2 regions of the Gottfriedia sp. NPDC058432 genome follow, and region 1 is predicted to be linked to the other one. Evidence: a T-box and tRNA genes for the amino acid it is inferred to sense, from the RefSeq annotation. Region 1 holds a T-box; the other holds one or more tRNA genes.

What was found. The T-box of region 1 lies ahead of asnS (asparagine--tRNA ligase). A T-box ahead of a tRNA ligase gene usually reads a tRNA of that ligase, here a tRNA-Asn.
Region 2: it encodes a tRNA-Asn, which carries the amino acid that the T-box ahead of asnS (asparagine--tRNA ligase) is inferred to sense. The anticodon was not compared.

Annotation. Positions count from the first base shown of each region.
Region 1 is NZ_JBHXLC010000010.1:129,059-132,482, reverse strand. It holds gene ACFWM3_RS12440 (alpha/beta hydrolase) at 1-455, opposite strand, end outside; gene ACFWM3_RS12435 (zinc ribbon domain-containing protein) at 473-718, opposite strand; T-box leader at 1,276-1,514, shown strand; gene asnS (asparagine--tRNA ligase) at 1,565-2,956, shown strand; gene ACFWM3_RS12425 (YqkE family protein) at 3,136-3,390, shown strand.
Region 2 is NZ_JBHXLC010000008.1:85,009-88,432, reverse strand. It holds gene ACFWM3_RS10210 (MFS transporter) at 1-891, opposite strand, end outside; gene ACFWM3_RS10205 (superoxide dismutase) at 1,005-1,613, opposite strand; tRNA gene ACFWM3_RS10200 (tRNA-Ser) at 1,850-1,939, opposite strand; tRNA gene ACFWM3_RS10195 (tRNA-Met) at 1,952-2,028, opposite strand; tRNA gene ACFWM3_RS10190 (tRNA-Asn) at 2,041-2,115, opposite strand; gene ACFWM3_RS10185 (DUF1189 domain-containing protein) at 2,429-3,187, shown strand; gene ACFWM3_RS10180 (hypothetical protein) at 3,304-3,424, shown strand, end outside.

The DNA.
Region 1 (3,424 bases):
ACAATCTCACCTTTTAAATCCTTTAAATATTGAACAACAGATTGTAAGTCATATTTCTCATAATATCCATAGCTAGTTGTATGACCACCTGACTCCCCATGTCGCCTATGATCATAAGTAAGTACATTAAAGCCAAGCCTTAAAAATAGCTCAGCATATTTAATTGAGTTATTCTTATTAACCGTTACACCATGTGTAATAATGACCCAATTATTTGTATCAAAGGACTCAAACAAGTATCCCTTTAATTCGTATCCATAACGAGATTGGATAGAAAAGGGTTGTTTTTGAACAGAACGATACAATCCTTCATCAAATCGGAAATTTTCCAACTCGCGCTGATAAATAAACTCAAGAGAATTTGTTTTCATAAACAAAACTTGCTGCGTAAAATAGTAGCCAACTCCAATAAAATAAATAAGAAAAAGAACAGCTACAACAAGCCAGATCATCATAATAGAACCATCACTCTCTATCCGAAAAGAATATCAAGAATTGTCGTTAACTCACCACGGGTTTTACCTTCTAAAATTGAAGGATTATAAACCTCAACAAAACCGCAATTTAAACAAGAAACAAATAAAAAATGATTATAATCAATATCTAGTAATTTACTTAAACCTGAACCGGACATTGATACTTCTTTAGTTTTTGCGTGTGTATGTTTACATTTCGAACAAACAAATTTATCCCTTAACAATTCTTCAGCTCTAGCCATAAATTAAACCCTCCTTTTTAGTAAAGTGTATCATAGGAAAAAGAAAATTTAATAAAGGGATTTTGACAATTAAATTAAGAATGACGAGTTTATAAATTGAACATTGTCGCTTCATGTTCATAAATAATCCTTATAAGATATAAAAGGATTCATGAGTAGGAAAAAATACAAAATATGAAATATGCTAACCCATTAGGTGTTCATGAGTAAGTAAAGGGTAAGAAGAAGGAGTTTAGTTACACATAAGGTGTTCATGAGTAAGTAAAAAGGTAAGAAGATGGAGCTTGGTTACTCATGAGGTGTTCATGAGTAAGTAAAAAGGCAAGAAGATGGAGCTTGGTTACTCATGAGGTGTTCATGAGTAAGTAAAAAGGCAATAAGATAGGGCTTGGTTAATCAAAAGGCTCAAATGGAAAATGTTGTGTATCAGATCGATTTAATTAGGTTAAGCTGTTTAAAAGTATAGATTCCAATGAATATATTTTTAGGGACAACTAGACAAGAGATTATGATTTATGATAAATTATACAAGAAAAATTCCTTTAAAAACTACATATTTTAAATCGATGAAAAGGACAGTAGTTTTTGCTATATTCGATAGCGAGCTAGGGACGGTGGAAGCCTAGTGATGAAGCATGAATGAAGAACACCTTTGAGTTCTAACCGAAAGGGATCACTTAAGTAGGCTTAGACGTTACCAGCACGTTATTAACTGGGATAAGCAGTGTTAGCTTTAAAGTTGGTCATATTATGACAATTTGGGTGGTACCGCGGAAGTTAGTCTTTCGTCCCTTTTATAGGGATAGAAGGCTTTTTTTATTGGACATTAACATAAGGAGGCTAATTATGATAAAGACTGTAGTAAAAGATTTATACAGAAATCAAGAAAATTTTAAAGACCAAACCGTTCAAATTTCAGGATGGATTCGTACTCTTCGTGATTCTAAAACAATTGGTTTTATGGAGTTAAACGACGGTACATTCTTTAAGAGTGTACAAATAGTATTTGAGGACAATCTTGAAAACTTCAAAGAAATTACGAAGTTACCTATTAGCTCAACTGTTTTAATAGAAGGTGAATTTATTCCAACTCCGGAAATGAAACAACCTTTTGAAATTAAAGCAACAAAAATTGTGATTGAGGGATTATCAGATACAGATTATCCATTACAAAAAAAGAGACATTCTCTTGAGTATTTAAGAACAATCGCTCATTTACGTCCAAGAACGAATGCTTACTCAGCGGTTTTCAGAGTAAGATCTCTTGCATCATATGCCATTCATAAGTTCTTCCAAGAAAAAGGATATGTATATGTACATACACCAATCATTACTGGAAGCGATACAGAAGGCGCAGGAGAAATGTTCCGTGTGACTACAATGGATCTGAACCAAGTTCCAAAAGCTGAAGGCGGAAAAGTGGATGACGGCGCGGATTTCTTCGGTAAAGAAACTAACTTAACTGTAAGTGGCCAATTAAATGGTGAAGCTTATGCCCTTGCTTTCCGTAATGTGTATACATTTGGTCCGACTTTTAGAGCAGAAAATTCAAATACTGCACGACATGCGGCAGAATTCTGGATGATTGAGCCGGAAGTTGCTTTTGCAGAACTACCAGATATTATGGATCTTGGTGAAGACATGGTTAAGTTTGTAATTAATTATGTATTTGAACAGGCACCTGAAGAAATGGAATTCTTTAATAGTTTTATTGATAAAACACTTATTGAAAGATTAAAGAATGCGTTAGAATCTGACTTTGGTAGAGTTACTTATACTGAAGCTGTTGAATTATTACAGAACTCTGGTAAAAAGTTTGACTACCCAGTTGAATGGGGAACAGATTTACAAACTGAACATGAACGTTACTTAAGTGAGGAAATTTACAAGCGTCCTGTATACGTAACTGACTATCCGAAAGAAATTAAAGCATTTTATATGAGAGCAAATGAAGATGGCAAGACAGTAGCTGCGACAGACTTATTAGTTCCTGGTATTGGCGAATTAATCGGAGGAAGTCAACGTGAAGAAAGAGAAGACATCCTTGTAGAGCGAATCAAAGAACTTGGTATGAATGAAGAAGATTACTGGTGGTATTTGGAGCTTAGAAAATACGGCGGTACAAAACATTCTGGTTATGGAATTGGATTTGAACGACTTGTTATGTATTTAACAGGAATGAAGAATATCCGTGATGTAATACCATTCCCACGTACACCAGGAAATGCAGATTTTTAAATATAAAAATAAACAATAGGATGCTGCGGCATCCTATTGTTTTTATGAAGCACCAAAAGAATCTGAGTTTTAGCATTTGAAAAAAGAGAAATAGTAGTTTTATAATATATGTAAAGATGAAATACTTCTCTTTCTACTATAAATTATTATAAAATAATGGAAATGGAAGGTGATATAATATGAAAAAAAGAAAACCACAACAGCCTGTAAAACCAGCGTATGAACAGAAAGAAAAAATATCATTAGGATCATTAATGAATGAAGAAATTCTTCAAAAATTAAAAAATACAAAAAAACAATTGCAAGAAAATGAAACGAAGCTAAAAGAGGAAGAAGAAGCACGTATTCGTGAAGAAAAGAGATTACGTGAGAAAAATAAATCATTCGAAGAGTTACTTAACGAGAGTAATATCTCTTGGAAGGACTTTAAATAAGACGCCATTGGTGTCTTATTTTTTTTGTAAGTGT
Region 2 (3,424 bases), on a different contig from region 1:
AAAAACAGCGCTGAATAAAAGTAAACCACCAATAAAGATCGCTTTCATTCTAAAATTTTCTTTTATAATTCTTGTAACAATATAATAGGTAATAAAGCTAATTAACGATGTAATTAATCCATATTTCCCTAATGCGAATTCACTTCCTGTAGATAAGAAAATATAAATCGAAATAACAAACATAAAAATCCCTTCACGAATCCCTTGAAAGAAATTAGCATGTGTAACTTTTCGCCAATTTTCATTTAGTTTTCTTTCTAGAATGACGCGCTTAATATTGAACTCACTATCAAGTTCCCTTTTAACTAAGAAACAACTTAAGACAACTGCACATACAAATAAAATGACTGCAGCGAGGAACACAAAATGATAACCTTTGTTTCCTATCATTGAAGAAATAATCGCTCCAGCTATAAAGGGGCCAAGCATTCCCGTAAAAGAATTAATTAGACCTAAAAAACCATTAAAAAATTGTCTAGTTTCTGGTTCTGTTACTTCAAATGTTAATAAATTAAACGCTAAATAATAACAGCCATTCCCAATTCCCAAAATTGCTCCAATCATAATTGTTGCTAATAATGTTTTCGTTTCAAATAGTAAAACAACTATATAGAATACTGCCAAAAAAGAAATTCCCACTCTTAAAATGACAACCCGATCGATTGTTTTAGCTAATCTACCTGTAATTATGAATGTAAGAGCTTGAAAAAACGCAATCGAAAATTGATAAGAAGCAATTGGTAAATAACTATTTGATTGCTTCCATAAATAAACATTTACAAATGTGCTAGATAAAGCTGTCGCTAAAGTAAACAATCCACCTACACTCAGTAAAAGAATTAAGTCTTTATTTAAATCTACGTCACCTAATAAAAATTTCCACTTACTCATAATAAACTCTCCTTTGTCTCATGAACTAGTTTTCCGAGTAAATGAAAATTTATCCTTTTTTAAACATAAAAAAACACTACTTAATTAATTAAGTAGTGTTCATTTTTTATAAATTATTTAGCAGCTTGGTATAATTCTTCTACTTTATCCCAGTTTACTAAATTCCAGAATGCACCAACGTAGTCAGGGCGTTTGTTTTGGTAGTTTAAGTAGTAAGCATGCTCCCATACATCTAAACCTAAGATTGGAGTTTTTCCTTCCATTAATGGTGAATCTTGGTTAGCTGTGCTAGTCACTTCTAACTCACCATTGTTTACTACTAACCAAGCCCAACCAGAACCGAAACGAGTTAATGCAGCTTGAGTGAACGCAGCTTTTAACTCATCTAAGCTACCGAATTTAGCGTTAATTGCTTCAGCAACTTCACCAACTGGAGTGCCAGTGCCTTCTGGAGTTAATAAAGTCCAGAATAAGCTATGGTTAGCATGTCCACCACCATTGTTACGTACAGCTGTACGGATACCTTCTGGAAGTGCATCTAAGTTTGAAATTAATTCTTCAATTGAAGAAGCAGCTACTTCTTTACCTTCTAAAGCAGCGTTTAAGTTTGTTACATATGTATTGTGGTGACGAGTGTGGTGAATATTCATTGTTTCTTTATCAAAGTGTGGCTCTAATGCATCATAAGCATAAGGTAATTGTGGTAATTCAAATTTTGACATTTTTATTTCCTCCCAAAGATAATAGTGAATTTCAATTTAAAGTTATCAAATAAACTGAAAGATTTCAATAGTAATGCTCGAGAAAAGGGAAAGAAAGTAAAAAAGATTAATTTTTGGAAGAAAAATTCTGATTAAGCGAAGTGGATTATCGAAGATTTAAACTCATCATTTGTTAATTTAATAACCAAAACGAAAAAAGTCTTCAACATTATAGTTGAAGACTTTTTCACTAATTAAGGAGTAAGAGGGATTCGAACCCCCGCGGGCTGTTACACCCCTGTCGGTTTTCAAGACCGATCCCTTCAGCCGGACTTGGGTATTACTCCATAATAAAATATTGGTAGCGGCGGAGGGAGTCGAACCCACGACCTCACGGGTATGAACCGTACGCTCTAGCCAGCTGAGCTACACCGCCAAACTATAAAAATGGCTCCGCAGGTAGGGTTCGAACCTACGACCACTCGGTTAACAGCCGAGTGCTCTACCACTGAGCTACTGCGGAATAATTCACGTTGTCCTTAAGACAATATTTAATTTATCATGTTTTAAACTAAACGTCAACACTTTTTATTATTTTTTTCATTATTAATTTATATTAACTATTTTTTATTGAAAATAAATTGTTTTAACGATATTTAAAGCCAAACATAAATTCAATCCTTAAACCATTGTCATTCTCTTCTTATTTACTCTTATCATTTTAATTAAAGTTTAATATTCAATTTCCAAAAAAAGATTATAATATACAAAATAGCCCGAAAGTTACATAATAAATTTCGGGAAGTGAAATAACAATAATAAGAAAGGATGAGTTTATGAATATATTTAAACAATTTTGGTTTAGTTTATACTCTCCAAAAACAATATCAAGATATAGACTCCAAAAAATCGGTAAAACAATCTTTTTTCTTTTCCTACTAGCAATTTTATATACTCTTCCGGGATTCTTTTCATTAGTAAAAGATGTGAAGCTTCAGGTCAACAATGTTTCTGACTTGCTTAAAGATAATATTCAGTCGATTTCTTTAAACAAAGGATCTTTAACAATTAACGACAATACGCCGTTTGAACGAAATATCGGTGAATATAAATATGCTTTTTATCCAAATGAAACAGTTATACCTTCAAAATTAAAAAACGAACAGTATGCATTTGTTGTATTAAAGAATAGACTAGTTATTAAAAATGATAAAGGCGAACAAGATTATCCTTATCCTTCATTAAAATCTAAAGAAATACACAAAACGCAAGTTTCAAAATTTATTAAAAGTATAAAAGAAGCTCTTCCAGTATTCTTAATCGCATTATTTTTCCTATTTTATTTAGGTTCTTGTATCTTCATATTTATAGTTGCTACATTATTAGCGTTTTTAACAGCTTTATTTAAGTCGACTAAGCATTTGCCTTTTAGACAACGCTTTGCAATGGTTTCATATAGCTTAACATTACCTACAATTATCTATTTATTGCTAGGATTATTGAAAATAAATATCCCATTCCAAACTTTAATTTTTATTTTAATAACAGCTGGTATGTACACATTAACAATTAAAAACTTACCTTCTAAAAAATAATGTTTACTGAAGTGTGTTGCACACTTCTTTTTTTTGTTTTAAATTTTTTATTCCAAGCTCCTAATAGGAATATTCGTTGTGGACAAGCATATAGTCTACAAAAGGAGTGATTATTAATGAAAAAAATAGCTTTTTTACTTGGTTCTTTATTGCTTGCATATATAATATTCTTTGACCTTCAAGTAGGGACGATCCCCACTAAACATATTGCTACAGTAGCAAAAGCAACAAAATCAG